One region of the Modestobacter italicus genome, then DNA from elsewhere that is predicted to be linked to it. Evidence: riboswitches for the same ligand, from Rfam matches in the RefSeq annotation. Region 1 holds a riboswitch; each other region holds the start of a gene.
What was found. Region 1 has a riboswitch for cyclic di-AMP ahead of MODMU_RS26880 (aggregation-promoting factor C-terminal-like domain-containing protein). Riboswitches for the same ligand answer to the same signal wherever they lie in the genome.
Positions count from the first base shown of each region.

Region 2: linked by a shared signal. The riboswitch ahead of MODMU_RS29160 (LysM peptidoglycan-binding domain-containing protein) and the one ahead of MODMU_RS26880 (aggregation-promoting factor C-terminal-like domain-containing protein) in region 1 are both predicted to bind cyclic di-AMP.
Region 3: linked by a shared signal. The riboswitch ahead of MODMU_RS07645 (M23 family metallopeptidase) and the one ahead of MODMU_RS26880 (aggregation-promoting factor C-terminal-like domain-containing protein) in region 1 are both predicted to bind cyclic di-AMP.

Region 1 covers NC_017955.1:1,823,309-1,833,397, reverse strand. Annotated here, with positions in the region: gene MODMU_RS08945 (HNH endonuclease signature motif containing protein) at 1-490, opposite strand, end outside; gene MODMU_RS08940 (ABC transporter ATP-binding protein) at 572-4,336, opposite strand; gene MODMU_RS08935 (FUSC family protein) at 4,441-6,399, shown strand; gene MODMU_RS08930 (SPFH domain-containing protein) at 6,707-7,384, shown strand; gene MODMU_RS08925 (rhodanese-like domain-containing protein) at 7,431-7,826, opposite strand; gene MODMU_RS26880 (aggregation-promoting factor C-terminal-like domain-containing protein) at 7,885-8,334, opposite strand; cyclic di-AMP (ydaO/yuaA leader) riboswitch at 8,653-8,798, opposite strand; gene MODMU_RS08915 (hypothetical protein) at 9,132-9,521, shown strand; gene MODMU_RS08910 (NAD-dependent epimerase/dehydratase family protein) at 9,633-10,089, shown strand, end outside.
Region 2 covers NC_017955.1:3,856,229-3,866,317, forward strand. Annotated here, with positions in the region: gene MODMU_RS28665 (hypothetical protein) at 356-529, shown strand; gene MODMU_RS27870 (VOC family protein) at 673-1,518, shown strand; gene MODMU_RS18370 (aspartate racemase/maleate isomerase family protein) at 1,668-2,279, shown strand; gene MODMU_RS18375 (hypothetical protein) at 2,347-2,562, opposite strand; gene MODMU_RS29160 (LysM peptidoglycan-binding domain-containing protein) at 2,836-3,882, opposite strand; cyclic di-AMP (ydaO/yuaA leader) riboswitch at 3,892-4,040, opposite strand; gene MODMU_RS18385 (TetR/AcrR family transcriptional regulator) at 4,241-4,813, opposite strand; gene MODMU_RS18390 (alpha/beta hydrolase) at 4,889-5,587, shown strand; gene MODMU_RS18395 (universal stress protein) at 5,594-6,175, opposite strand; gene MODMU_RS18400 (dienelactone hydrolase family protein) at 6,252-7,031, opposite strand; gene MODMU_RS18405 (FAD-dependent oxidoreductase) at 7,199-8,380, shown strand; gene MODMU_RS18410 (MMPL family transporter) at 8,399-10,089, opposite strand, start outside.
Region 3 covers NC_017955.1:1,562,585-1,572,673, reverse strand. Annotated here, with positions in the region: gene lnt (apolipoprotein N-acyltransferase) at 1-647, shown strand, start outside; gene MODMU_RS26820 (TVP38/TMEM64 family protein) at 729-1,487, shown strand; gene MODMU_RS07650 (class I SAM-dependent methyltransferase) at 1,732-2,367, opposite strand; gene MODMU_RS07645 (M23 family metallopeptidase) at 2,453-3,586, opposite strand; cyclic di-AMP (ydaO/yuaA leader) riboswitch at 3,697-3,856, opposite strand; gene MODMU_RS07635 (C40 family peptidase) at 4,639-5,658, opposite strand; gene MODMU_RS26815 (hypothetical protein) at 6,496-7,032, opposite strand; gene MODMU_RS07620 (M23 family metallopeptidase) at 7,230-8,672, shown strand; gene MODMU_RS07615 (dihydrofolate reductase family protein) at 9,260-9,871, shown strand.

The DNA.
Region 1 (10,089 bases):
CCTCGGGCAGCAGCGCCGCCTCCACCTGACCAGCCACCTCGGCACTGGTGTGCTGCAGCACCTCGGCCAGCTGCGCGGCCCGCCGCTCGTCCAGCTCCCCGGCCGCCAGCGCGGCGAAGGTCTGCGGCAGCTTCGTCAGCCAGGTGTGCGCCCGGGCATACCGGTGCGCCGCCGTGCCGCGGCCCACGTTCAGCACCGCCGACAGCTCCGCGGTGAAGAACTCACTCGTCCCGCCGTAGCCCTCATCCACCGCCCAACCAGGCCGGCGGGCACCCGGCGTCCCGGGCGCAGGGTCGTCGGTGGCTGGGCGGGCCGCGGCCATGGACATGATCAGCTCGGCCTCGTAGGCGGCGATCCGGGCCTGCTGCTGCGCCCGCTGCAGCTCGACAGCCCGCTCCTCATCCGACAGCCACGATGCCGGCGGCCGGGGCCGGGTGACCGGGTGCTCCCACACCAGGTCCACCAGCACCTGCACCCCGGCCCCCGTCATGCACCCAACCTACGGACGGGGTACGACAGTTTCCGGTGCCATCGACGACCTGACCTGCGGATCTCGTCGAACGGGCGTTCGTCAGTCCATCAGCGGGTCGGCGTCCTCGTCGGCGGTGAACGCCGCCCACAACGCGGCGTAGGCGCCACCGGCGGCCAGCAGCTCGGCGTGCGGCCCGACCTCGACCACCCGGCCGTGCGCCAGCACCGCGACCCGGTCGGCCCGCGCCGCGGTGGTCAGCCGGTGCGCCACCACGAGCGTCGTCCGGCGGCGGGCCACGGCGTCGGCCGCGCGGGTGACGGCGGCCTCGGTGGCCAGGTCCAGCGACGCCGTCGCCTCGTCGAACAGCAGGATGTCGGGGTCGACCAGCTCGGCGCGGGCCAGCGCGAGCAGCTGCCGTTGCCCAGCCGAGAGCGCCCGCCCCCGCTCCCCCACCCGGGTCCGGTAACCGAGCGGCAGCCCGGCGACCATGTCGTGCGCACCGACTGCCCGCGCCGCCGCCTCGACCTCGGCGTCGGTGGCCTCGGGCCGGCCGTAGGCGATGGCGTCGCGCACCGTGCCGGCGAACAGGTACGCCTCCTGCGGCACGACCCCCAGCCGGTGCCGGTACTGCAGCAGGTCGACCGAGCGCAGGTCGGCGCCGTCGACGCAGACCGCCCCGGACGTCGGGTCGTAGAACCGCGCCACCAGCTTGACCACCGTCGACTTCCCGGCCCCTGTCTCCCCCACCAGCGCGACCGTCTCCCCGGGCGCGACGGTGAGTGAGACGTCACGCAGCGCCGGGGTCGGGGCACCGTGGTAGGCGAAGGTCACGTCCGCCAGCCGGACCTCGCCGCGCAGCCGGCCCACCGGCCGGGGGTCGGCGGCGGCTGGGGTCGACTCCGGCGTCCGGAGCAGGTCGCGGAGCCGGCGCAGCCCGACCGAGGCCTGCTGGTAGCTGTCGAACACCTGCGACAGCTGCTGCACCGGGGAGAAGAAGGTGTCCACGTACAGCACGAAGGCGATCAGCACGCCGGCGGTGATCGAGCCCGAGGTGAGCCGCGAAGCCCCGACGGCGAGCACCGCGGCCGCGGCGACCTCGGACAGGAACTCGACGAACGGGAAGTAGATCGAGATGTAGCGCTGCGCCCGCAGCCGGACGTCGCGGTACCGGCGGGCGTACCCCTGGAAGACGGCGGTCGAGTGCTCGGTGCGGTTGAACGCCTGGGTCACCCGCACCCCGGCGACGTCCTCCTGCAGCCGGGCGTTGACCGCGCTGACGCGCTCCCGCGCCTCGGTGTAGGCCGGCACCGAGCGGGAGCGGAACCAGACCGTGGCCACGGCGAGCACCGGCAGGGTCGCCACCAGGACCAGGGCCAGCTCGCCGTCGAACAGGAAGAGCGCGACCAGCACCCCGACCAGCGTGAGCACGCTGACCACCGCCGTCGTCAGCCCGGTCTGCAGGAACGCCGACAGCGCGTCGACGTCCGTCGTCATCCGGGTCATGATCCGGCCGCCGAGCTCGCGCTCGTAGTAGTCCAGCCCCAGCCGCTGCAGCTGGGCGAAGGTCTTCACCCGCAGCGTGTAGAGCAGCCGCTCCCCCGTGCGGCCGGTCAGCCAGGACGACGCGCGGGCCACCGCGAAGTCGGCCAGGACGACGGCCAGCGCGATGCCGGCGATGCCGAGCAGGTAGGACAGCGAGCGCTGGGCGATGCCGTCGTCGACGCCCTGGCGCACCAGGGCGGGGATGGCCAGCTGCGCCGCGGTGTCCGCCGCCACCAGGACCAGCGCTGCGCCCAGCGGCCAGCGGAAGGGCCGGATCAGCCGCCACAGCGTGAAGGCCCGGTCGGCGGCGCGGGCCCGCTCGGCGGGCACGTCGGGCTCCTCGTCCGCCGGGGGCAGCCGGTCGACCAGCGCCCGCAGCGCCGCCGTCGGCGCCGCCGCCGCCATCACCGCACCCCGCCCGCAGATGGAGGCGGCAGCGGCCCGGGAGGGGCCGGCGTCCTCCGCCTCGTCGGGCTCGGCCTCCGGCCAGGCCGCCGGCGTGGTGCCGCTGGCCGGCGGCTCCTCCTCCACCGGCGGCAGCTCGGCGTCGGCACCGGACAGCAGCAGCCGGTACAGCGGCGAGCGCGCCTCCAGCTCCGCCGCGGTGCCGACGTCGACCACCTGGCCGGCGTCCAGGACGGCGACCCGGTCGGCCAGCGCCAGCGTCGACCGGCGGTGCGCCACCAGCAGCGTCGTCCGGCCGACCACCTCCGAGCGCAGGGCCTCGTGGATCCGCGCCTCCACGGCCGCGTCGACGGCGGATGTGGCGTCGTCGAGGACCAGGACCCGCGGGTCGACCAGCAGCGCGCGGGCCAGCGCCACCCGCTGCCGCTGCCCGCCGGACAGGGTCAGCCCCTGCTCGCCGACCACGGTGTCGTACCCGTCGGGCAGCTCGCTGATGAAGCCGTCGGCCTGGGCGGCCCGGGCCGCGGCGCGCACCTCGTCGTCCGAGGCGTCGGGACGGCCGAAGGCGATGTTGGACCGGACGGTGTCGGAGAACAGGAAGCTGTCCTCGAAGACGACGCCCAGCGCCGCGCGCAGCTGGTGGGTGTCCAGGTCGCGGACGTCGCTGCCGCCGATCCGCACCGCCCCGGCGGAGACGTCGTAGAAGCGGGGCAGCAGGTTGACCACGCTGGACTTGCCGGACCCCGCGGTGCCGATCAGCGCCAGGGTCTCCCCCGGCTCGACCCGCAGCGAGACCCCGCTGAGCACCGGCCGGTCGACGTCGTGGGCGAAGGTGACGTCGTCCAGCTCGACGGTCAGCGGTCCCTCGGGGAGCGCCCCGGTGCCCGACACCAGCGCCGGGCGCGCGTCGATGACCTCGAGCACCCGCTCGACGCCGGCCCGGGCCTGCTGCCCGATGGTGAGCACGGCGGCCAGCTGGCGCACCGGCGACACCAGCACGGCCAGGTAGGTCGCGAAGGCCAGGAACGTGCCGAGGGTGATCGACCCGCGCAGCGCGAGCCAGCCGCCGAGCGCGAGCACCCCGACCTGGCCCAGGGCCGGGATCGCCTGCAGCAGCGGGTTGTACCGGGAGGTGTATCGGACCACCCGCATCCGGGCGCCGAACAGCCGCCGGGCGCCCTCGTCGACCCGGTCCAGCTCGCGGTCCTCCTGGCCGAAGCCCTTGACCACGCGGACACCGGTGACCGCCGCCTCGACGTCGCCGGCGACCGCCCCCGCCTGCTGCTGCGCCGCCCAGTTGGCCGGGAACAGGTCCCGCCGGGACCGCAGGCCCAGCCACCACAGCGCCGGGCCGACCGCCAGCGCGACCACGGTGAGCAGCGGCGACAGCCAGGCCATCACCCCGAGCGAGACGACGAACAGCAGCGCGTTGCCGGTCAGGTTGGGCAGGAACGCCAGCAGCCCCTGCACCAGGGTCACGTCGCTGATCGCCCGGCTGACCGTCTGCCCGGTCTGCAGCCTGTCCTGCCCCGGCCCGTCGAGCCGGGAGAGCGCGGCGGCCAGGTCGTTGCGCAGGTCGAACTGGACGTCGAGGGACAGCCGGCCGGCCAGGTACCGACGGACGAACCCGGCGGCGAAGCGCAGCGCGCCGGCCAGCACGAGCGCGACGACGAACGGCGTGACGTCGGCCGCCCGGCCCGCCCCCGAGGCGTCGACCACCCGGTCGACGACCGCCCGGGTCAGCAGCGGCGCGACCGCGGCGATCACCGAGCCGGCGAGCGCGGCGGCGAACGCGCCGAACAGGTCCCCGCGGTGGCGCAGGCAGTAGCCGACCAGCCGCTTGAACCACCCGCCCTCCGGAGGCGGGGCCGCGGGGCGACCGCGGGTGCCGACAGGCTGCTGCTGGGTGGCCGTCACGAGGTGCCCGCCGTCCCGCGGGGGACGACGGGGAGGCGCGGCACGCCGTCCAGTGTGCGACGCCCGGCCCGGCCGTGCCGCCGACGGGGTGGAAAGCTCCGGCCGTGGCGGATCGGGGGTTGCGGGCACCGGCCTGGCTGGAGGAGCTGGTCCGCACCAGCCGTCCCGAGGTGCCCTGGCGGGACGTCGTCCGGTTCGCGGTCGTCATCCCGGCCCCGCTCGCCGCCGCGCTGGCCGTCGGCGGCCTCGGCGGCTCCGCCCTGGGCGCGGGCGTCTTCGCCACGATGGGGTCGCTGGCCGCGACGCTGGCGCCGCAGTCCGGCCCGCTGCGCGCCCGGATGCGCCGGGTGGCCGCGGCGTCGCTGCTCGGCGGGCTCGGCCTCGTCGTCGGCCACGGGCTGACCGGCGGCGGGTGGCTGCCGGTCGTGCTGATCGCGGTCGTGTCCGCGGTGTCGGCGCTGATGAGCTCGATCAGCGCGGCGTACTCGCTGGGGGCGCTGCAGCTGCTGGTCTACACCGCGATCTCCTCCGGGCTGACCACCCCGCTGCCGGCCAGCGCCGAGGTCGGCGCCTTCCTCGCCGGCGCGGCCTGGGGTGCCCTCGCCGTCCTCGTCCAGTCCCGCGCCGAACCGCTGGACCCCGACCGGGCCTCGGTCGCCGCCGTGTTCACGAAGGTGGCCGACCTGCTGGAGGCCATCGGGACCGACCGCACCGAGGACGCCCGCCGGGCGCTCGCCACCGCGCTCAACGAGGGCTACGACCGGGTGATCCACACCCGCAGCCGCTCGGCCGGGCGCAGCCGGGAGCTGGCCGAGCTGGCCGGGGTGCTCAACTCCGCGGCGCCGCTGGTGGAGGCCGCCGTGGCCAGCGCCCGCGGCGGGGTGGCGGCCGACTCGCGGGACGTCGGCGCGGCCCGAGCGCTGGCGACCGCGGTCACCCAGCGCAGCCCGGTGCTCGGCGAGCGGCCGGCCCGGGTGGAGGAGGGGCCCGCGCCGCGGCGGGCGGTGCGGCACGGGATCCGGCTGGTCTGGAACGTCGTCGGCGACCCGGAGGAGCGGGCGCAGGCGGCGGTCGAGCGGACCGAGCTGGACTGGCGGCTGCGGCTGCACGACCTGCAGGACAGGACCGTGGGCAACGCCGACTCCCGCGCGTTCGTCGTCCGGCTGACGCTGTGCATGACCGTCGCCGAGGTGGCCCGCCAGCTGCTGCCCATCGAGCGGCCCTACTGGGTGCTGCTGACCGTGGCGATCGTGCTCAAGCCCGACTACGGGTCGGTGTTCACCCGGGCGGTGCAGCGGGGCGCGGGCACGCTGCTCGGCGTCCTGATCGGCTCGCTGCTGCTCACCTTCCTGTCCCGGGACGCCTGGGTGCTGCTCCCCCTGGCCGTCGCCGCCGGCGCGCTGCCGTGGGCGCGCAACGGCAACTTCGGGTTGTTCTCGGTCTTCCAGACCCCGCTGATCATCCTGCTGCTCGACCTGGCCACCCCCAGCGGTGCGCAGCTGGTCGGCGCCCGGCTGGTGGACACGCTGATCGGCTGCGGGATCGTGCTCGTGTTCGGCTACCTGCTCTGGCCGCAGACCTGGCGCGCACCGCTGGACGACGCCCTGCGCGGGGCGGCGCTGGCGCTGGACCGGTTCATCGAGGCGGCGTTCACCGAGGGCCCGGTGGAGACCCGCCGCGCCCGGCGGGCCAGCTACCGGGCGCTGACCGAGCTGCAGACGCAGCTGCAGCGGCGGCTGGCCGAGCCGCCGCCGATCAGCACCCGGGCGGCGGCGTGGTGGCCGGTGATCGTGCAGCTGGAGCGGACGTCGGACGCCGTCACCGAGGCGGTCATCGCGATGCGCTCGGGCGAGCCGGTGCCCGAGCCGGGGCAGGTCGCCGTCCTCCGCAAGGCCGTCCGGCAGCTGGAGGAGGACCTGCGCGAGCACCGGGTGCCCGACGACGCCGAGATCGACGCCGAGGGGGTGCTGGCGCCGGTCGCCCGGGAGGTCGACGCCGCCCGCCGGCTGGTGCGGGAGACCACCCCCGGACGCCGGGTCGGCGTCCGCGGCGCCGACGACTGAGCCGGGAAAACCGCTGGCCAGGCCGGCGGTCGGACGCCTACCGTTCCTCCTCGCCCGGGGTCAGCAGCCGGACGGCATCGCCGTCGCAGGTCCTGCGTCTCGGCTCCGGGCGTGCCGTTGGTGGCAGGCGTCTCAGGAACGCTCCGGGTTCGAGTCCCGAAGCCGTCCGGCGCACGGTCGTCGCGGCGTCGGTGACCTGTGGCTCGGAGCGCGCACCGCGCACCGTGCCCCTCACCGCCGCCTGACCCTGCGCCGGCCGGTCCCGCCTGGGCGGCAGCCGGTCGAGGAGGACGAGAGGAGGTGGGGCGTGCGCATCGTCGCCACGGAGTGGGAGCGGGTCCTGGTCTACCGGGACGGCCGCTTCGTCGAGGTGCTCGAGCCGGGCCGGCACCGGCGGGCCCGGCGGCGGCAGCGGTTCGTCCGCGTCGCCGTCCGCCCGCGGCTGCTCGTCGTCCCGGGCCAGGAGGTGCTCACCGCCGACGGGCTGACCGTGCGGGTGAGCCTGCTCGCGACCTGCCGGACGGTCGACCCGCGGCGCTGGCACGAGGCGGTCGAGGACGCGGACGGCTTCGTCTACGCAGCGTTGCAGGTGGCGCTGCGCGAGGCGGTCGCCGGGCGCACGCTCGACGAGCTGCTCACCGACCGGCAGTCGCTCCCGGCCGCGTTGCGCGAGCCGGTGGCGGTGCGGGCGGCGGGCGTCGGGGTCGCCGTCGAGGACGTCGCCGTACGGGACGTGATGGTGCCGGCGGAGCTGCGGCGGGCCGCTGCCGCGGTGGCCTCGGCGCGGGCGCAGGGCCAGGCGGCCCTGGAACGGGCGCGGTCAGAGGTGGCGGCCACCCGGGCGCTGGCGAACGCGGCGCGGATGGTCGTCGAGCAGCCGGGGCTGCTGCAGCTGCGGACGCTGCAGGCGGTCGAGGCCGGCGGCGCGACGGTCGTGCTGACCACCGGTCCGACCGCCGACCTCGGCATCCGCCCGGCCGGCTGAGCGCCGACGGGTCGCCTTCCACGGAGGGCGGCCCGCCGGTGCGCGGTCACTCGCGGACGTCCGCGGGTCCGCCGGACATCGGCAGGCCCGCGGCGAGCCAGGCCTCGACGCCGCCGGCCAGGTCCGTCGCGCGGTGCAGCCCGACCGCCCGCAGGGACGCGGCCGCCAGGCTGGAGCTGTAGCCGTGCCGGCACACCACGACCACCTCGAGGTCGGGACCGGTCGCCTCCGGGATGCGCCACGGCGAGGTGGGGTCCAGCCGCCACTCGAGCACGGTCCGGTCGATGACCAGCGCGCCCGGGAACTCCCCCTGGGCGCGCCGGTGCAACTCGGTGCGGGTGTCCACCACGAGCGCGCCGCGGGCCACCGCGGCCCGGAGCCCGGCGGGATCTAGCCGGGTCACGCCGGTCCTGCTGGCGGCCAGCACGTCGTCGATGCCCACCGCCGCAGCGTGCCCGACGGGGGGTGCGGAGGTCGCCGCACCCCCCGTCGTCAGTCGCTCAGTACCACTTGCGCGACTGCCAGAAGGACCAGGCCTTGCACGGGGTGCCGTAGCGCTTCTGGATGTAGATCAGACCCGCGTCGATCTGCCGGTACGGGTCCGAGGTCTTGGCGATCCCGGTCCCGGCCCAGGTGGAGTTGAGGAACTGCGCGATGCCGTAGGCGGTGCTCGAGGGGTTCTGCGCCTTGGGGTTCCAGCCGCTCTCGCGCTGCCAGAGCTGGTTCAGGCAGGCGGACTGGGTGGTGTTCCCGCCGAGCTTGCCCAGCGCGTACGCCTGGTAGGCCTGCACGCCGGGCGCCGCCTGCGCCGCCGACTGACCGGCGAAGGCGAGGCCGACGCAGAGCGCCAGGACGACGGCGACCCGGTGCAGCGCGTGCCGGCCGGGGCCCCGGGACGGCGACGTCGCGTCGGCTGCCGGGCGGTCGAGCTGGGATGGGGCGTGGGACATGGTGGTGCTCCTCGTCGGTGAGGTGCGGCGCCGTCCTCGGGACGGCAGCCGGCATCGACCTGCGCGGTCGACTGGGACACGGGCGCCGGGGCCAGGCCGGGGCTGGACCTGGTGCAGCCACCCGTGGTGGGGGTACGGCCGACCCGGGCGTGCGGCACCGGCGGGCGGCAGGTCCCTGCCGTCCGGTGCGGTGACGCCCGGGAGCGGGCGACGTGCAGCGCCGTCCCGGCCAGCTGCGGGGACGGACGTGCGACGCCCGGCTGCGGAGTCGCCCGCCTACGCGGCGAGGACCCGCGGGGGCACGTCTGGAGTGGTTCTCCGTTCTCCCATGGCCGCCTACCAGGTCAGCTGACGGGTTCGGGCGGGGAGAGCCCTACCCACCCCCGAGCGGAGCTCGGCGGCGGGATTCACCCCACAGTGCGGTGGGTCCCCGGCTCGCAGGTGCGATTCGGCGGCATCCGGCGCGGGCTCCCCGGATGAGGAGAGAGGACCCGGCCGGACGCCGAAAAGTTAAGGAACTGGGCGGTTCCGCACAAATCGGGAGCACAGAATCGGAGAGAGTTGCTGGTCGCCACGCGGGTCGGCTGGTAACCCGGGCGTGTCGCCGGCGCGCCACCGGACCTGGTCGCCGGACGGGTCAGACGCGCCCGGGATCTGGGCCCCGTCTTGACGGCGTGTCGCGCGTCGGCCCACTCTGGACGAGACCCGCTCCGGTGGGTCCTCCGCGCCAGCCGTCACCGGCGACTGGCCACTCCTCGACCGCCCACCGAGCAGGAGCGGACCGCCGCGATGACCACGTGCGCCCTGAGGCCCTCCCCGCCCACGTCCCCGGACGGCAGGGCGGCGTCATGGCGGTGACCTCCCCCGCGCCACCTCGGCTGGACGAGGCCTGGGTGAGCCGCGAGGTGCACCGGGCCCGCGCCCTGCTCATCATGGCGGCGGTGCACGGACAGCTGGTCCGGTACGGCGAGCTGAGCCCGTTCGGCCACCTGCACTGGTACGACCGGCACGTCCTCGGCGGGGTCTTCGACCTCTGCCAGCTCAACGGCGAGCCCGACCTCACCGCGATCCTCGCGCCCGCCGGCCAGCCGTCGGAGGACGCGGTGGAGGCCGAGCGGGTCTTCGCCTACTGGCGCGAGGCCCGGCCGGTGCGACGGTCGCAGCGCCGGGGCGGTGCTCCGGTCTGACGCATCGGGCGGCGGCGCGGGTGACCCGGCGTCTCCCGGGTACCCGACGTCCATGAGCACCGGGATGCACGCCCGACGCAGGCACGAGCCCACCCTCCCGGCGGCACGGCGGTGAGCCCGGGCCGCGGCAAGCAGATGGCCGGCCCCCGCGGCCTGGCCGCCGAGGACGAGCAGGGAGCCGGCGACCACAGGCCGACCGAGCTGACCGTCGCCGTCACCGGTCCGACCGGCACGTTCGGGTCCGGGCTGGTGCCGCTGCTGCAGGCCGACGACCGGGTCACCCGGGTCGTCGGGATCGCGCGGCGCCCCTTCGACCCGGCCGAGCGGGGCTGGACGAAGATGGACTACCGGCGGGGCGACGTCCGCGACCCGGACTCGCTGCGGGAGGCCTTCGACGGCGTCGACGTCGTGGTCCACCTGGCGTTCCTGATCACCGGCACCGCCGGCCGTGAGGCCACCCGCGCGATCAACGTCGAGGGCACGCTCAACGTCTTCCGCGCGGCCGCTGCCGCGGGCGCCTCCCGCTTCGTGCACGCCTCGTCCGTCGCCGCCTACGGCTTCCACCGGG
Region 2 (10,089 bases), 2.0 Mb from region 1:
AGCGCCGACCGGAGTTCGGCACGGGGGCGGACACGACCCGGCCGTCCGCCCGCATCACCAGCAGTGAGGAGTCCGAGAACATGGACCACTCCACCGGACGGGGGGCCTTCGTCACCGGCGCGGATCCTTCCACGGAGTCCATGGCGGTCCGTCGTGAGAGCGTGCAGTCACCCGCGCCAGGGCACCGTGCTGGACATCTGGTTTCGTCACACCGGACCGCCGCGCCAAGAAGCCGGCCTGGAGTGCGGCTCCGCCGCGGCGATGACTTCCACCAGGGTGGCGCGTCCTCACCTACCTCGGCCGCGCCCGGGGCGGGTGTCTCTGCCGACCTGAGGCCGACACGGAAGAGGTGGTCATGCGGAACGTCGTCCTGCACCTGTCGATGTCCTTGGACGGTCTCGTCGGCAGCGACCGTGAGCGCGGGGTCGCGATCCCCGTGGGCGATGAGTTGGAGCTGGAGCTGGAGCGGGTCGGCTCAGCCGGTGCGCACCCCATGGGTCGCGTCAGCTACCAGGCGATGTCGTCGTAGTGGCCGCAGTCGCAGGATCAGCACGCCGCGCCGATGAACGACGTCCCCGACGTGGTGTCCTCGAGGACGCTGAGCGACGCCGAGGTCACCTGGCCGGTGACCCGGGCCGCGTTCGTCGAGGTGCTCCAGCCAGGGGACCCGTCATGAGGACCCTGCACGTGGGCCTGCGGGTCGCCGACCTGGACAGCTCGATCGCGTTCTACACCTCCCTCGGCTACGAGGTGCTCGGCCAGGTCCCTGCCACCGAGCTCGGCACCTTGGCGATGCTGAAGCTCCCCGGCGACGAGTTCGTGTCCCTCGAACTCGTCCACGACCCGGACAACGGGCGGGTCGGGCCCGGGGGCCTCAGCCATCTGGTGATCCACGTCGAGGACGTGCACGCGACGGTCGCGCGTGTGGCTGCACGGGGGATCCCGACGGAGGAGCCCGCATCACCCGACGGTTCCGCGGACTCCTGGACGGCATGGGTCACCGACCCGGACGGTCACCGCATCGAGTTCGTCCAGTGGCCCCGACGGGCACCCCGACGGCATGACCATCTCCGACCTGGCGGATCCCGGGCAGGACCGATGACCACGTCCCAGCCGCGCAGCGCCAAGGACGTGGTCGCGGAGTTGTTCCGACGGCAGAAGGCAGGCGACGACACGGTCCTCGACGACCTCGTGGCTCCCGACATGATCAACCACGCCGCTGGCCCCCAGGGCCGCGAGGGTCTGCGGACGATCCTGCGCACCATCGAGGTGGACCTCGGGCCGACCGGACTCGAGCAGCACCACCTCATCGGCGAGGGTGACCTCGTCGTCCAGCACGTGACGCTGCACGGCACCCACCGGGCGTCCACCATGCCGCTGCTCGCCGACGTGCCGGTCTCCGGTCGACCGGCTGTGTGGACGTTCATCCACATCTGGCGGGTCGTCGACGGGATGCTCGTCGAGCACTGGGCCTGTCGCGACGACATGGGTCTGGTCGAGCAACTCCGGCCGTCGTGATCGCGGACCGGCTCACCGTTGGTGTCGTGACGCCGCACGCGGCAGCGGGACCCGAGATCGAGCTGCCCGCCATGACAGCCGGTCGTGTCGTCGCGGTGGTGTCCCGGACGAACCCGCCACCGGCGGCGTCGCCGGCGCCGTCGAGGGACGTGCCAGCCGCTCACGCCGAGTTGCGCGCCTCGACCGAGGTCGCCGCGATCGACCGCGCCGCTGCCACCCTGAGGGGCAGGACGCTCGACGCGGTCGTCCACGCGTCGACGACCTCCGGCTACGTCCTCGGTCACCGGGACGAGGCCGCCGCTGTCGCACGCCTCTCGCGACGCTTCGGGGTCCCCGCCGTTGCCAGCTGCGCGGCAGCCGTGGCGGCGCTGCGGACGCACGGGATCGGGCGGGTGCAGCTGGTGCACCCGCCCTGGTTCGACGACGAGTTCGACGCGCTCGGCGACGCGTACTTCCGCAGCCAGGGCTTCGACGCCGTGGTGACCAGAGCGGTGGGTCTTCCCGATGACCCGGCCCGCGTGAGACCTCAGCACGTCATCGACTGGGTCGAGCACCACGTCGAGATCCAGGGCGAGGCCATCTACCTCGCTGGCAACGGGTTCCGCGCCGCGGGAGCGGTGGGAGAACTGGAGCTGCGCACGGGTCGGCTCGTCATCGAGGCCAACCAGGCGCTGCTGTGGGCAGTCCTGACGGCGACGAGCGCGGGGTGGGACGTCACCGGCTACGGCCGGCTGCTCCGGACGAGCACCTCGACGACGTAGGACGGTGACCTGGGCCGCCACACGATCCGGCGGCCACCTCCCTGAGCGGCCCGCTCCGGGCAGGGCGTCAGACGCCGGGCGGGCCGCCGAAGGTGACGTCCACCGCCCTGGCCATGGCGTTGACCAGGAGCTCCTGGTACTTCGCGACCATCGCCACGGTGCTCACGGTGGCCAGGCCGCCGAGCGCAGCCCAGCCCGAGACGTCGCCGCGCTCGAGGTCGTCGGCCCGCGCCCGGGCGGCGGCGCTGAGTCGGGCGCTCGTACGGCGGATCGATGCGCGCAACGCTTCTCCTTCGTCCTGGCCGCTCGCCCACGTCGGCGACGGTCGCGGGACGGACGGTAGGCAGCTCGACGCCCCCCGATCAGGTGTTCCACCCGCTCGTGTGGCCGCTTTCCCACCACGGAGCGTCACGTCGCGCCGATCGGGTGACAGACCCCCGCATCGCCCCGCGCACCGGCGGTTACGCACGGTCACGGGCGGCGACCGGGCTCCGACCGACAGCGACCCCCACCCGCGGACGGGTGGGGGTCGCTGTCGGTGCCGGAGCTGAGAGGCTCAGCCCTGGTAGTTCACGTGCACGTTGTCCATGTGGTTCGCCGTCTTACCGCCCCGGTCCTCCATCTGCTTCCAGGAGCCGGTCGGCGAGGTGAGGATCTTCTGCTCCCAGATGATGTACTCCAGACCCAGCTCGTCCCAGTTGGCGAGGTTGTAGGCGACGATCGCATCGCCGAGGGCGGCGTCGCTGGCCACGATGTAGTCCACCGCCAGCCCCGACGGGTGGCCAGCCGGGTCCACCGCGCTGGCACGGGTGCCGCCGAGGGTGATGCCATCGGCGCCGGGCACGTTGCTGACGACCGCATCGGCGCCGGCCTGCGCCTGCGGCTTGACAGGGCCGGCACTGTTGGTGATCTTCGCCTGCGTGGTGCTGGACGCGATCGTGTACGTCGTCACGGCAGCCGGCGCCGCGGTAGCCGGCGCGGCGGCGGCCGGCGCGGATCCGGAGGTCGCCAGCACCTGACCCGGGACGAGCACGTTCGGGTTGCCGCCGATGACGCCGACGTTGCGCTCGTACAGCGCCCGCCACGGCTCACCGTGGGCGGCGGCGATCTTCGCCAGGGTGTCGCCACGGACGACGGTGTAGCTGCCCGCCGCGGCCGGTGCCGCGACCGGCGCAGCCGCCTGGACGGGCGCGGCAGCGGGAGCCGGCGCCGCGGTGGCGGCCGCGGCCGTCGTGCCGTCGGTCAGCCGCTTGCCGCAGGTCGGCCAGGCGCCGATGCCCTGGCCGGCGAGGACCTTCTCGGCGATCTGGACCTGCTCGGCCGGGGTGGCCAGGTCGGCGCGGGGCGCGAGGCTGGTGCCCCCGTACCCGGCCCACGTCGACTGGCTGAACTGCAGGCCGCCGTAGTAGCCGTTGCCGGTGTTGATGTCCCAGTCGCCGCCGGACTCGCACTGGGCGACGCCGGTCCAGTCGTGGGTGGTGGCGGCCGAGGCCGCCGGGGTGCTCAGGACGCTGAGTCCGACGACGGTCGCCCCTGCGGCGACGGGAACGCCGGCGAGCGCGTGCTTGGTGCGGACATAGCGGGGTGCGCGGTGCTTGGCCATGGTGATCTGATCTCCGATCACCGCCTGCGGGGTCAGCTGTCGGGTTCGGGCGATCGGTGCCCGGCCGCGGTCCGCGGCTTCACCCCGAGGCGCACTGCCGGAGGCATGTGCGCCGAGTTCGTGGGTCCCCCACCCCTGCCCTGGGTTCTGATGAGGCAGCCGGTGGGCAGAGCTCGGCGGTCCGGCGCCACGCTCACGTGTTGGGTGAGCGCGACAAGAAGTTATGAGTCGACTTGTCGATTGTCGTCGTGATGCGCGTCACATTTGAACTTTCAACGGCGTTTCCGCTGGTCCGCCCGCAGACCCGGGAACCTGTGAGCCGAGCCTCCTCGGCGCGTCCGGACGGCGTGTCGGGTGATCATGCAACGCCTCCGGGCACCGCCGCCGACCCGCGCAGGGACGCCAGCAGGTGGGCGAACGCCCGGTCGACGCGGTCGGTGTCACCGGTGGCGTCGAGGTCCATGATCAGCCCGCGGACGACGGCGAGGACGAGCGTCGCGAGCTCCGGACGCCCGAGCGTGCGGAGCCCGTCCTCGAGCGGCGCGAGCCAGTCCGTCGTCGCCTCCCGCCGGAACCCGGGCCACAGCCGCTCCTCCGCGTCCTCGCGCAACCGCCCGAACAGGTCGAGGTACCCCCGCCCCTGCGGCCCGGTCATGCCGGCCCAGGCGCGGCCCAGCGTCGCCAGGTAGTCCTCGCCCTGCCGCACCCGGAGCAGCTCCTCGAAGTACTCGCGCTGACGGGCCCGCGCCCGCCGCAGCACCTCGCGGAGCAGCGCCTCCTTGGTGCCGAAGTGGTACAGCAGCATCCGGGTCGAGGTGCCGGAGGCGACGGCGAACGACTCGAGCCGGTCGGGCAGGCCGCTGGCCAGCGCGTGGTCGGTGCACGCGTCCAGCAGACGCTCGGCGATCTCCGGCTGGCGGTTGCGTCCCACTACGGGATCTTTTCGCGTAACGCGCGGTACGTCTAGCGTTCGGGAGGACCGGTCGCCCGTCCCGAGGAGGTCCCGATGCGAGTGGTGTTCGTGCACGGAGCGTGTGTCCGCGACGGCGCGTGGTGGTGGCACCGCACCGCCGAGCTCCTGGCGCAGCGCGGGGTCGCCAGCGTGGCGCCCGGCCTGCCCAGCTGCGGGGAGACCGGCTCGACCCCGGGTCACGACGGCCCAGGGCTCGGCGAGGACGTCGACTCCGTCGCTGCCGTCCTGCGCGGCAGCGACGAGCCGACCGTCGTCGTGGCGCACAGCTACGGCGGGATCGTGACCGCGGAGGCCGCGGCCGGGGTCGACGCGGTGCGGCACCTGCTGCTGGTCTCCAGCTACCTGCCCGAGGTCGGCGAGAGCCTGTCCTCCTTCGGGCCCGCGGAGCCGGCGCCCTTCCTCGACGTCGACCTGCCGGCCGGGACGTTCGGCGTCCGTCCGGAGCTCCTCGCCGACACCTTCCTGCAGGACTGCCCCGACGTGGCCGGCGACGCCGGCAGCCGGCTGGCCCGGCAGAGCCTGTCGGTCCTCGGCCAGCCGGTGGCGACCGCGGCGTGGCGGCACGTGCCCTCGACCTACCTGGTCTGCGCGCAGGACAGGGGGACGCCGGCGGCGGCGCAGCGCGGCTTCGCCCGGCGCGCGGGCGCGGTCGTCGAGCTCGACGCGGGGCACCACCCGTTCCTCTCCCAGCCGCAGGCCGTCGCCGACCTGCTGCTGGGCCTGCCGACCTGACCGACGTCAGCGGCTCGCTGCGGCCACCTGGGTGGCCTCCTGGCGCTGCCGGTGCAGCCGCAGCCGGTGGCGGCGGGCCTCCGGCGAGTGGACGACGGTGACCGGGCAGGTGGCGTGCGTCGCGCACTGGATGCTCGTCGAGCCGAGCAGCATGGTGTGGAAGCCGCCGTGCCCGCGGCTGCCCACGACCAGCAGGTCCGCGCCGTGCGACTCGCGGACCAGCACGTCCGCCGGCGCGCCGACCTCCGCGCGGACCTGCACGTCGGGCAGCGCGCCGGCCTGCTCGCGCACGACCTCGTCGACCACCGCCTGGGCCTTGTCCCGGTACTGCTTGCCCAGGCTCTCCTGGAACCGCCTGCCCTCGACCGGGCCGAGCCCGACGTACTCCCCCTGCCAGTCCGGCAGCCGGTAGGCGATCACCGCCACCACCGGCACCCCGCGCCGGGCGGCGTCCTCGAGCCCGAACCGCAGCGCGGCCTTCGAGCCGGCCGAGCCGTCGACCGCCACCACCACCCGGGGCCCGCGCGAGGCCTCGGGTCCGGCCGCGGGCACGTCCACGTACAGCGACTCCTCCTCGTCGTGCACCACGCCACCTCCTGGGTTCCCGGCTACCGGGGATGGTCCTCCGGCCGGACGGGCCCCACCAGGGCCCGCTGCGCGGCGCTCACGTGCCCGGCGCGGTCTCCTCGGGACGCCGGGTCGCGTCGCCGCTGAGGTGCTCGGCGAAGAACGCCTCGATCCGCGCCCAGGCGTCGGCCGCGGCCACCGGGTCGGGCTGGAACTTGAGCACCCGGCGCAGCAGCGGGCGCAGCACCCGGGGCCCGGGGTCGGCGTCGTCGAGGAAGCCGTGCCCGGCCGTCGGGTACTCCTTGACGTCGTGCCGCACGCCCAGCCGGGTCAGCACCCCCTCCAGCTCTGCCGCGGTCCCGCGCAGCGCCGGGTCGCGGGCGCCGTAGCTCGCCACGACCGGGCAGGCGCCGGCCAGGGCGGTGTCCGGGTCCTCGGGCAGCCGGGCGTAGTTGGCCGAGGAGACGTCGAAGCGCGGTGCGGTCAGCAGCGCGAAGCCGCCGCCCATGCAGAACCCGAGGACGCCGATCCGCCCGGTGCAGTCCGGCCGCGACATCAGGTGGGTGCGGGCGGCCTCGACGTCGACGAACGGCCGCCCGGACCCGGCGGCGACGGCGCGCATCGTCGGCACCAGGCAGCGGCGCGCCCCGCCGGCGGTGAAGAGGTCCGGCATCAGGGAGAGGTAGCCCGCGGCGGCCGTCCGCTGCACCTGCCGGCGCATGACGTCGTCGATGCCGAACAGCTCGTGCACCAGCACCACGCCCGGCCAGGGTCCCGGTCCGGCCGGGACGCCGAGCACGCCGCGCAGCCGCGGCGTCCCGCCGGCCCCGCTGGTCAGCTCGATGTCCTCCAGCCGCGGACCGTGGGGATCGGTCATGGTCCCGCCTCCCTGTGCCTGCTCGCGCCGCGGAGTGCAGCGATGCTGGCAGAGCCCCGGCCGCGTGTCACCCGCACGGCGCGCAGCAGGGGGTGGGCAGCAGGGGCCCGGGTGTGCGTGGATGCACCCGGCTCCCTCGGGAGGCGGACGCGACGCGGGGGGACGCGGTGAGAGCACTCGTCGTCGGTGGTGGGGTCGCCGGACCGGTCGCCGCCATGGCCCTGCAGCAGGCGGGCATCGGCGCCACCGTCCACGAGGCGCACCCGGCGCCCGCCGGCGACGTCGGGGCGTGGCTGGGGGTCCAGGTCAACGGCCTGGACGCGCTGCGGGCGATCGGCGCCGACCGGGTGGTCCGCGAGGTCGGCTTCCCGACGCCGGTGATCGCGTTCCGCAGCGGCACCGGCAGACGGCTGGGCGAGCTCCCGACCGGACGCGCGGGCGACGTCGGGGTGTCGGTGCAGCGCTCCGAGCTGTACCGGGCGCTGCACGCCGAGGCGCTGCGCCGGGGCATCGAGGTGCGCTACGGCTCCCGGCTGGTCGACGTCCGGAGCACCCCCGACGGCGTGACCGCCACCTTCGCCGACGGCAGCACCGCCTCGGCCGACCTGCTGATCGGGGCCGACGGCGTCCGCTCCTCGGTGCGCGCGCTGCTCGACCCCGGGGCGGCGCCGCCGCGCTACGTCCCGGTGCTCAACACCGCCGGCTACTCGGCGCACACGCCCCCCGGCGCCGAGGTCGGCCGGCTGACGATGGTCATGGGCCGGCGGTCGTTCTTCGGCTGGCTCCCGGCACCGGACGGCCGGACCTGGTGGTTCGCCAACCCGCCCGCGCGGCAGGAGCCTGCGGACGGCGCGGTCGCCACGCGGTCGGACGGTGAGTGGCGCGCGCTGCTGCGCGACCTGCACGCAGCAGACCGGTCACCGGCGCTCGCCCTCGTCGACGCGACCCCGCACGAGCTGCGGGGGTGGACGACCCACGACGTCCCGTTCGTGCGCCGCTGGCACGACGGGCAGCGCGTGGTGCTCGTCGGGGACGCCGCGCACGCCACCTCGCCGGCCGCGGGCCAGGGGTCCTCGCTGGCCGTGGAGGACGCCGTCGTCCTCGCCCGCTGCCTGCGCGACCTGCCGCTCCCCGAGGCGCTGGCGGCCTACGAGCGCGCCCGGCGGGACCGGACCCAGCGGGTCGTCGCCCAGGGCTTCCGCACCAGCAGCGCGAAGTCGCCGCCGGCGGTGGGGCGCGTCGTCCGCGACCTGGTCATGCCCGTGGTGCTCCGGCACCGCGACCCGCGCGCCTGGGTCCGCGACCACCACGTCGACTGGGACGCCCCCACCGGCGGGGCGCCGGGCTGAGCACCGGGCGGCCGGCCGTCAGCCCCGCCGGCCGCCGAGCGGGTCGCGCTCCTCGTCGGCCGGCCCGCGCGGGGCCGGCGGGGTCACGTGCGCCTCCGCGGCCGACGCGGTGGGCACCAGCTCGCGCTCGGCCGCCGGTGGCAGCGGGCGCTCGTCCTTCAAGGGGGAGGGCTCGACGCGGAGCACCTTCGCCAGGCCGGCGGGCAGCCACCAGTTCCACTTGCCGAGCAGGCTCACCAGCGCCGGCACCAGCAGGGCCCGCACCAGGGTGGCGTCGATCAGGATGCCCACGCCCAGCGCCGTCCCGAGGACCTTGATGTCGGTGCCCGGCGAGGACGCCAGCGCGGCGAAGGAGAAGAACAGGATGAGCGCCGCGGACGTGACCAGCCGGCCGGTGCGCCCGATCCCGGTGACCACCGCGTCCGGGGTGTTGCCGGTGTCGTCGTACTCCTCCCGCATCCGGGCCAGGATGAACACCTCGTAGTCCATCGACAGGCCGAACAGGAACGCGAAGATGATCACCGGCAGCCAGAAGGTGATCGCACCGGTCGCCGGGATGCCGAACAGCGCCTCGGAGCCGTGGCCCTCCTGCCAGAACCAGGTCACCGCACCGAACACCGCGGCCAGCGAGACCAGGTTGAGCACGACCGCCTTGATCGGCAGCAGCAGCGACCGGAAGGTGCGCACCAGCAGCACGAAGGTGATCACCGCGATGAGGGCCAGCACGTAGGGGAAGTTCTCGTACACCGCGGAGAAGTAGTCCTGCACGATCGCGCCGGTGCCCGCGATGCCGACGCTGCCGTCGGTGGCGCCCTCGACGGCCGAGCGCACGTCGTTGACCACCTCGATGCTGTCGCCGTCGACCGTCTCGCTCACCGGGACGACGTCGATCACCGTGGTGCCGCCCTGGCTGCCGCCGAGGACGGCCATCCGCACGTCGTCGACGTCGCCGGCCGCGGCGACCGCCGCAGCGGCCTGGTCGTCGGGCACGAGCACCTCGATGGGGGTCAGGACGCCGTCCCCGACACCACCGTCCTCCAGCGTCTGCAGCGCGTCGTAGGGCGGCCCGCTGCTGGCCAGCGACTCGCTGTTCGCCTGGCCGATCTTGAGCCCGAACACCGGCACGATGACCAGCGCGAGCAGCAGCACGGCGACCCCGGTGGCGATCCACCGCCGGCGCACGATGAGCCGCGCCCAGGCGGTCCAGCCGCGCGCGGCGACCGCGTCGTGCCGGATCCGCGGCCAGTCGACCCGCGGCCCGACCTTGGACAGCAGGGCCGGCAGCAGGGTGAGCACCACGGCCACGCTGACCAGCGGGATGAGCATGCCGCCCAGCCCCATGCTCCGCAGGAAGGGCACCGGCACGAGGATGAGGGCGAGCAGGCTGATCGCGACCGTCACGCCGGAGGCCAGCACCGCATGGCCTGCGGTCTTCACCGCGACGACCACGGCCTCGTCGTTGCTGCGGCCGTGCGCCCGTTCCTCGCGCCAGCGGGAGACCAGCAGCAGCGAGTAGTCGATGGCCACGCCCAGCCCCACCAGCGCGATGAGGAACTGCACGACGAAGCTCACGTCGGTCAGGTAGGTCAGGCCGAGGACCAGCAGGAACGTCGTCAGGATCGACACGGCGGCGATCAGCAGCGGGACGAACGCCAGGAACGACGCGAAGACGAACAGCAGGACGGCGAGGGCACCGACGGCGCCGAACA
Region 3 (10,089 bases), 260 kb from region 1:
TGAGCGAGTCCTTTGACGAGCGCTTCCGCAACGCGGCGGTGGCCTGGGATCCGGCCGGGCGCATCGTCGACCGCTACGAGAAGGTCCACCGCGTGCCCTTCGGGGAGTACATCCCGGCCCGGGCGCTGCTCGAGAGTCTGTCGGACATGACGGCGCTGGTGCCGCGGGACGCGACCCCGGGCCGCGGCCCGGGGTTGCTGCGCACCGCCGCCGGTCCACTGGGCGTGGTCATCTCCTACGAGGTCTTCTTCTCCGACCGCATCCGTGCCGCCGTCGAGGCCGGCGGTCAGATCTTGCTCGTGCCGACGAACGCCGCCTCGTACACGACCGAGGAGGTTCCTGCGACCGAGGTCGCCGCCGCACGGATGCGCGCCCTCGAGTTCGACCGTGCCGTCCTGCAGGCCGCGCCGACCGGGTACACGGCGATCGTGCGGCCCGACGGACTCGTCGTCGAGCAGACCGGGCTCAGCACTGCGGAGGTGCTCACCGCGACCGTGCCGCTGCGCACCGGCATGACCGTGTACTCCCGCACCGGCGACGGGCCCGTGCTGGCGGTCGCGGCGCTGTCCCTCCTCGCCTCCCCGTTGGCGCGGGTCGCCACTGCTCTGCGTTGCCGTCGGCTGCGGCGTGTCACGGTGGGGACGTGATCCGCAGATGCTCCGACGCCTCGGTGGACGGGCAGCGCGGCGCAACGGTTGGGCCGTCGGGTCACCGCCCGCAGGTTCGCGATGACGCAAGAACCCCGTTTGTCCCGGCGGCTGCGGCTGCGCCTCGGTGCCTTCGTCCTCGCCCTTCTCGCCGGCGCAGCAGTGACCCTGTCGGTCGACCTGCCGACCGTCGCAGAGGTGCGTTCCTGGCTGGACGAGGGAGGTGCTGCGCGCTGGCTGGTGGCTGTCGTGGGCGTCTCCCTCGCCTTGCAGACGCCCGTCTCGCGATCGGCGATCTCCGTGCTGCTGGGTGCCGTCGTCGGTTTCCCCGCAGGGTTGGCGGTGGCCCTGAGCGGCGGGCTGCTCGGTGGACTGGCCGGCTTCGCCCTGAGCCGCTGGCTCGGCCGGGAAGCCGTGGCCCGCCTGGCCGGTGCTCGGCTGGCCGCGCTCGACCGCCGGGTGGGCGCACGGGGGTTCGCCTCCGTCCTTGCCGCGCGCATGGCGCCCGTGGCGCCGTTCATGGTCGTCAGCTACGCGGCCGGCCTCAGCAGCGTCCGGCTGCTGCCCTACCTGCTCGGAACCGCGCTGGGGCTGGTGCCGTGGTCGGTCCTGTACGTCGGCATCGGCACCTCCGTGACGAGCACCGGCTTCTGGACGTCACTGGCCGGCGTCGCGCCACTCGCCGTCCTGGCGTCCTGCGCGCTGCTGGCGGCCTGGCTCTGGTGGCGGCGGCACTGGCCGCATGCCACGCCGCACATGGGCTGGAGATCCACCGCGACGAGGCGGGCCGGTCTCGGTGATGACCTGTCCACTCTCCCGCCGGAGCGACCCGACAACTGATCGAAGCAAACCCGCAGCCCTCCGCGGAATCAGGCGGTCGCTACCAGCGGGGGCCGCGAGTGAGGGACGGAGCGGCCACTGGTGGCCACCGGGCGGTACGCCGACACCCAGCCAGGAGGCAGTTCAACCCCAGGCGCGGCCGCTCTCAACAGCCAGACTGAGCCTGCCGGCGGCGCCTGATGGGCCCACGGTGACCGGCTGCGTGGTCCCGCCCGCAGCGCCGCCACCACGTCACCGTTGCTCGTCATGACACCGATGAGGCGATGAGAAGCCTCCCCAGCGGACCGTCGACCGGACCGAACACCCGGTGATGCTCGGCCTTGAGCCCGGCCGGCGGCAGCAGCGCGGCGACGTCCTCATCCTCCTCGTACAGCCGGTGCCCCTCCGCGACGAAGTCGCGTCGGGCGACTGCAGGCATGTGTCGCTCGAGGTGGTACCCGAGCGCGACGTGACCGCCGGGCCGCAGGAGATGCCTGATTGCCTCGAGTGCCTTGACCGGGTCTGACCAGAAGTAGAGGACGTGGACGGCGACGACGAGGTCGATCGGGCGGTACGCGTTCAGCGCCACCGCGTCGCCCTGTACGAGGCGAAGCCGCCCGGCCTCGATCGCCGCGCGGTTTCGGCCGGCTGCCTGACCGGCCAGAGCCGGCGACGGGTCCGCACCGAGGACGAGTGCGTCGGGGAACGCAGACAGGAGCGCGGCCAGGCCCACTCCGGGGCCGAAGCCGAGCTCGGCGACAACACGGGCCGGCGGCACCAAGGACGCCACCTCGTCGACGAGTCGCCGGTTGAAGGCCGCGTTGTTGCGTGCCATGAAGCGCCCGGCCAGGCGTCCGAGCAGCCCGGAGGGCGAGCCGAATTGCCGTCCGACCACTCCCATCACACCTCCCCCGGCGAGGGACGGAGCGACAATAGCCATGTACAGGGTGGAGCACTTCGGAACACGGTCACTCGCCAGTCACGGGTCAGCAGCCGAGGCTGATGCCGCGCGCGGCGAGCCAGGGAGCGGGGTCGACCCGGTTCTGGTACAGCCCGCCGGTGTGCGTCTCGATGTGCAGGTGCGGGCCGGTTACTTGGCCCTTGTTGCCCACCTCGGCGATCTGCTGGCCGGCGGTGACCGTCTGGCCGGCGGTCACGAAGTACTGGTTGATGTGGCCGTACACGGTGATGGTGCCGTCGGGGTGCTGGAGATAGACGGCCAGCCCGAACCCGTTGGCCGGGCCGGCCTGCAAGACGACCCCGCTCTCCGGGGCGAAGATGGGGGTGCCGATGGGAGCGGCGATGTCGATGCCGTTGTGGTTGGTACCCCAGCGGCTGCCGTAGCAGGAGGTGACCCGGCCGTTCACCAGCGCGCCCGCGCCGGCGCTGGCCTGGGCGAGCCGGGTGCGCTGCTGCTGTTCCCAGGTGGCGTTCGGATCGGTAGCGCCTCGGGCGGCGAGCAGCCGGGTCTCGGCGTCCTTGAGCTGCTGCTCCAGACCGGCCTTCTCCGCGGCGGCTGCGTCGTAGGCCTGCTGGGATGCCGCGAGCTGGGCCTGGGCGGCCGCGTCGGCGTCGGCCGCTGCCCGTACGGCCGCGTCTCGCTCGGCGACCGCGTCCCGTGCCGCCCGGTCCGCGTCCTCCTGCCGCTGCCGGACGGCCTCGGATGCCTCCAGGCGCGCGGCACGGTCCTCGCCCAACAGGTCCATGGTGGCGGCGCGCTGCAGCACCTCCTCCGGACCGGCAGCGTCGAGCAGCACGACAGTTTCTCCCAGGGGCGCGGATCCCATGAACGCCTCCCGTCCGAGAGTGGCGACGTCGTCCTGGGCCTGCGAGGCGGCGGCCTGCGCGGCCTCGAGCTCGGCGGTGGCCGCCGCCGCGGCCGACTCCGCCGCCGCGAGCTCGGCCTGCGCGGCTCGGGACGCGTCCGCGGTGGCCTCGGCCTCGACCGTCGCTCGCTGCAACTCCTCCTCGGTCGTCGCCAGGCGCTGGTTGATCCGCTCGATCTCCGCAGTGAGAGCGTCACGGCCGGGCTGGTCCTGGCCGGCGACGTTCGGCGCCGCGAGCGCTGACGGTGCCCCGCCACCGACGAGGAGCCCCGCGATGGCCACGGTGGGGATCATGAGATGACGCCATTGCCGGCCCCAGCCACGGTCGAGCCGGGCGTGTGCCGAGCGACGGACGAGAGGCGTGCGGGAGGCGCGGTTGTGCAGGGTCGCCAAGACGGCGGCTCTCCGTTCTTCCTGACCGCCTACCGAGTTAGCTGACGGGTTCGGGCTGGAAGACGCCCTACCTGGAGCGCACGCAGGTGCGCCGCCAGGATTCACCCCAGGGGATCGATGGGTCCCCGGTCCACCCGGCCAGTGGCACGGATGGTTCGGCGGGGTCCGTCCGAGGTCCTCTGACTGAGGAACGCGGCTCGGCCGGGCCGGACGGAACGGTAGTACGAAGCGTCTTAGTTGTCACGGTCGGGTAACGACTCGTCCCACACCTGCGCGCCCGAGCTCCTTGAGCGACCCCGGGCGATAGGCGGGCCGCCAGCAGGGCACTGAAGCCCGGAACACCGGCTTCGACGTCCCTCCCAGGCGACCGTCGGCATCACCTGAAGTGCACATGGATGGATCTGACGGCCGTGCCGGCGGAGCTGGAGACTGTGACCGAGAAGCGGTCCTCCAGGGGACGACTGGCGCCAGTCAAGGTCGCTCCGATGAGCCTCCGTCACCTGGGACACCACGGCTCACGACGACCGGATCGCGGGGGTCGCCGTGCGCGACACGCTGCTGGTCGACCTGGCGCTGCGCGGCCGCATCTCGGGATCGCCGCGAGGGCGTCGAGGTCGGCCTCGCAGGCTTCGATGTCCCTCGCACCGACCGAGACTGCGGATCATCGCTCACATCGCCGCATCGGCCGCGACTCACTTCCCCCGCTGCAGCGGCGCCACCGGGTCGCCGAGGCACCCTCGGCTGGCCGTTGTCCTCAGGACCGCACCGTCCCGATCTCACTGCGCTGGCCGCAACTGGTGACTGCAGGCACAGCTTCTCGGGGCAGACCGCCACCGCTGGTGATCGCCCGTGATCCCGCAGCGGACGGAACGGAGGGATTCCGTTTGGGAATTCGACGCCAGTCAACCGTGGGGCCGGGAACGACAGCTGGACGCTCGCCTACGTTCCGACCATCAGCCGACGATGCGGCGCGCGAACCGATACCCGGCCTGATCAACAGTCGTGACTGCAACAGGCTGCCCGAACGTCCGGGCGTGCACCATCTGGCCATTGCCGATGTAGAGACCGACGTGGCTGATCGGGTCATAGAAGAACACCAGGTCCCCCGGCTGCAGTTCTCCGCGGGAGACTTCCCGGCCCACGGTCGCCTGCGTTCGGCTGGCGCGCGGCAGTGACACTCCCGCAGCCGCATATGCAAACGACGTCAGGCCGGAACAGTCGAAACCGTCCGGGCCGGACGCTCCCCAGACATAGGGGTCGCCGACCTGAGCGAGGGCCATCTCGATGGCGGTGGCGCTCGCGCTACCCGGCACGACGGGCAGCGCCGCGACCTTCGGGGCGGCCAGCGTTGGACCGGCGATCTCCGTCGTGACGGCGGTCTGCTCCGCCGCGGTGAGCCGGCCGAAGTCGGATTCGTACTGCCCGATCCGCTCCTGCACCTCAGCCTGCTGCGCCTGCAGCTCAGCGAGCGCGGCCTCGGCCGCCGCGGCCGCCGCGGCCGCCTCTGCCTCGGCCGCCGCGGCCGCATCCTGGAGGAGGGCGACCTCGGCGATGATCGCGTTCGTGCGGTCGGCGATCACATCGAGCGTTGCGATCTGCTGGACGAGCTCGGTCGCGGAGTTGCTGCTGAGAAAGGCGGCCACCCGCGACCGGTTTTCGGCGATGTAGCCGCTCTGAGCAATGGCGCGCAACTGTGGCTCGTAGGCGTCGAGCATGCGCTGGGCGTCGGCCGCCTCAGCGGCGGCAACGCGCGCCGCCTCCTGCTGGCCCGCGACGATGACCTCTGCCTCGTCGATCTGCGCGTCGACCAAAGTGAGCTCCTGGGCGGCCTGCCGCACCTGCTGCATGGCCTCTGCGGCGGTCCCGGGCTCGGCGGAGGCGACCGACGGCGACAGCATGCCCCCGGCAATGAGGAGCGCCCCGACGGCGAGGACCGCACGGGGCCGGCGGGTGATCGTGCGCCATACCTGCACCGGTGACCTCCGTGAGCTGCGCCGGGCCCGGGGAAGGGACCATTTCCGTGCGCGTCGCAACCGGACGGTAGGGAACCGATGTCGACAAACGAGGGAGGGCGCGCTCGTCAGACTGCACCGTCATCTCACGTGCTCCCCACACGCCGCAGGAATACACATTGGCCCGTTGGGTCCCACCGCGAGCTAGGAAGCGGTTGACTGACAGTGGCCACATGCACTGGCGTACACCTTCACGGGGAGCGCACCCTCGTGCGCCATCTCGGCGTTGACTGCGTTGCCTGTAGATAGGCGCTGCGTGGCCGGTAGCTCTGCCAACCAGAGGTCGGGAGAGCGCCCCGATTCCCGACCAATCCCGGGTGGCCAGCGCCGCCCGCGTACTGCTCCCTACTGATCTCATCGCCGGCGCGCTGACGGTCGATGAAGTCATCCCCGTGAGCTCGGTCTGACGCGCCATGGCGCCCGCGGCCGTTCCCGAGCGCGTGACTGGTCGACAGCGATGAGATGACCACCCGCCGGGCGTCTTCATCGGGACGGAAGGTGCTTGTCTCAGCCACCCAGGAGCGTCTCACGGGCTGTAAGACGGGGAAAGGAGCTGGAGCGGTTTCCACCAGAAGCGAGTGTGTCCCGCGCCGCATCGGATGGAGGCCCTCATTTATGGGAAGCATGAGAGTCGTGGCGGCACCGACGAAGTACCCCGACGAGCTGCGTGAACGGGGGACCCGGATGGCGGTGGAGGCCCGGCGTGATCCGGCCACCCGGCCGGGGGCGCTGGCACGGGTGGCCGGGCATCTGGGGGTCAGTCCCGCGACCCTGCGCAACGGGTCACCCAGACCGAGATCAACGGCGGCTGGCCACGGCGGACGTCACGTTGCCGTCGAGAACCTGCCGGGAGACCGACCACGCGTCGCTCATGCTCCGGGTCAGCGGTTCGACGCCGGGAACCAGCCAGGACTCGTCGAACGCGGCGGCCAGGTCAGCGGCGCTACCGATCTCTGTCGGCGACGCCGCTCCGACTGCCAGTGGAAGCGGATTGACGCCGGCGAGGCGGACGTGCACGAACTCGATGGGCGTCACCGGAAGGACGCCGGCGAGCAGTGCCGCGCCCAGCAGGGGCGACACCAGGCGGGACACCAACCCGAGGTGGACGAGGGACGCGACCACGGCAGGCTCCACCTGCGGGCTCCCCGGGCCGGCGGCGAGGATGGCGTGGACCTCGTCGATGCGGCGGCGCAGTGGCTGCCGATCGGCACGCAGCGCGGCCCATGAGGTCCAGTCCGGCCCCGGGCGCCCGGCCACCTGGAAGAACGGGCCGAGCGCGGCCGCCGCGGCGAACGCGCGGTCCCCACTTCGTTGAGCGTTGGCGGGTGCGGTCACGTCGTCAGCATGCCGCCCTGATGACCGGGCGGGAGCCGGCTCACGGAGATCATCCAGCCGTTGGTCGTTGAGAAGCACCGTCGGCGTCCGGTCACCTTCTCCCCCTTTCGAGTCCTTCCCTCAAGGATGTCCCGCGACTGCCGTTCCTACTACTGCGAGTAGTAGGGGTGGGGACGAACAACGACTTGAGGAGAGACATGTACCGGTGGGTCGGACGCCGCCGTACGACGCACCCGGTCATCTGTGCGACCGCGGCGAACGAGCGTGCTACCAGCGCCGATCACCCCGCAGAGCTTCCCTCCCCTCTCGGCGCCAACCGCCGTTACTGCAGCGGCAGGAACGTCGCTGCAGTAACGGCCCTTGCCGCACTGATTGCTGTCTTCGTGAGCGTCTTCCCTGGCCAGGCGCTCGCCGCGCCGACCAACCCGAGCGACGGCGACATCACGTCAGCTCAGACCGCACAGCAGGCGGCAGCCGATGAGGTGGGCCGGATCGCCGCCCTCGTCGCCTCCGCCGAGTCCGATCTGCAGCGCGTCACCGCACAGGCCGAAGCGGCCAATGACGCATATCTGATCGCACAGGGACAGTTGGAAGAGGCTCAGCAGGCGGCCACTGAAACGGCAGCGGCGCTGCAGGCTGCCAACGACGCTGTCAGCGTGGCTCAGGCGGACGTGGCCACGCTTGGGCGAGAAAACTACATGCGCGGTGGATCCATCAGCGGCGTGGCCGCCCTGCTCAGCGCTGAAGGGCCTTCGGATTTGATGGAGCAGGCGGCCACACTCGGACTGTTGGGCGACCAGCGAGCCGCCGTTCTCGACCAACTGGAGATTGCCCGGACACGGCAGGCCCAAGCGGACGCCCAGGCCCAGGCCGCGGTCGCCGACAAGGACGAGGCTGCCCAGGAGAGCGCTGAGGCCAAGGCCACCGCAGACGCGCAGGTGGGCACGTTCCAGGCTGCGGTGCAGTCAGTGAGCGCACAGAAGGCCACGTACGAGAAGCAGTTGCAGGACGCCCAGGTGAACCTGCTGTCGCTGCAGGGGCAGCGGAACGCCTATCAGGCGTGGAAGGACCAGCAGGCTCAGCAGCAGGCAGCGGAAGCGGCACAGGCCGCTGCGTCCGCCAAGGCAGCAGCTCAGGCGGCCGCACGAGCTCGCGCGGCGGCCGAGCAGCCCGCCCCGGCCAAGCCAATCGACGGCACGTCCAGTCAGGTGACGTCGGTGAAGCCGGCGACGCGCAGCGGCGGTGTTGCGCCGACAAGCGGTCGGTTCACCACCTGCTTCGAGGTGCGCTGGGGCACCATGCACAACGCCGTCGACATCGCGGCTCCCATGGGCACTCCCATCTACGCCCCCGCGTCAGGCCGTGTCGTGCGCGCCGGAACGGCTACCGGCTACGGGTTGGCCGTGTACATCCAGCACGACGACGGTTCCGTCACGGTGTATGGACACATCAACGACTACTTCGTCAGCGTGGGCCAGCGCGTGTCAGCCGGTGAGGTCATCGCCGAGGTCGGCAACCGCGGCCAGTCCACCGGGCCGCATCTGCACTTCCAGGTCAACACCGACGGCATGTACGCCGGCGCCACCGACCCGATCCCGTGGCTGGCTGCGCGGGGTGTGGACATGGGCGGTCGCTGCTGACGACCAGCCCCGAGCCCGCCGATCCGCCGCCGACCGGGTCGCGAGCCTCACGCGCCTATGACGGCGACACATGACCGCCGCCGCGCTCCCGCTCCTGGCCCGGGGCCTGACTGGAGCACCGGCAACCGAACCCTGAGCGAGGGGTCCGACCGGCGATTCGACTCTGAGCCACGACGATCGCCCCGAAACGAGGGTCGACCGACGTGACGCTCGACATCGACCTCATACACGCCCGTAGCGCCCCAGCCGAACGCCGTCCTGCGGTAACCAATCCGCGCAAATCAGCATCGCAGACCGCGCGTCGCACCGACACGTTCACCCGAGTATCGGCCGCCGCTCCAGCCAGCACGGACGAGGTGCCGCGAGAGCAGCCAGCCCTGCGCGGCGCCTCGCCCTACGCACTTGACAGAACGACTTCCCGTGTCAGTCGTCCGACGGCTTGGCTTACCGCCGCACGAAGGCCTTCCTGCATCTGTGGGACGCGATCCACCCTTGCGCCACACGACCCAGCCGCAGCATGCTTCCCGCAAGTTTAGCGATCAGGTTAGGCCACCGAAGCGGATGCAGAGGGTTTAGGAGAAAAGGCCATGGCGAAAGTCCGCACAGGGCACGCAACGTCGCTGGATGGGTTCATTGCTGGGCCGAACGACGGTCCCGAAGCACCTATGGGGAAGGGCGGCGAGCGGCTCTTGGCGTGGTACATGGGCGGCGACACCGAATACCGGCTGCCCGGCACGGAGATGGTGTTCAAGGTCGCGCCACAGACCGCCGAGTACCTTCGGGAGACGAGTGCGACAACAGGTGCGTTGGTGACGGGACGGAGAACATTCGACCTCACCCGTGGGTGGGGTGGCGGACATCCTTTGGGCGTACCGGTCTTTGTTCTTACCCATTCGGTTCCGCAAGAGTGGGTGGACAAAGAATCGTCCTTTACGTTCGTTACGGATGGTCTCGAGAGCGCTGTAGCGCAAGCGAAGGCTGCCGCGGGTGACAAGGACGTTGGCGTGATCGGTGCGTCTCTGGTGCAACAGTGCATCAGATCGGGACTTCTTGACGAGATACACCTCGATCTGGTGCCTGTCCTGCTCGGGGATGGCGTCCGGTTGTTCGACCAGAGCGCCGAGCCGGTTGAGCTGGAAAGCACCCGGGTGATCGAGGGTGCAGGTATCACGCATCTCACGTTCCGCGTCGTGAAGTGATGGCGGGCGGGACGGCACACGACAATCTGGAACAGGCGAATCCTGGAGGCGTCCCAAACGACAACCAGCAGCGCGGCCGTGCGGCGCCATCGGAGCACGGTCGCATACCAGGCCCCGAGCACCGTCGTCGACGTCTCCCCCGGCGTGACAGCCGGTCCCGGCACTCGGTCACGGAACGCTCGGGTGCCGTGGACGACGATCACGAAGAGCGACTGCTG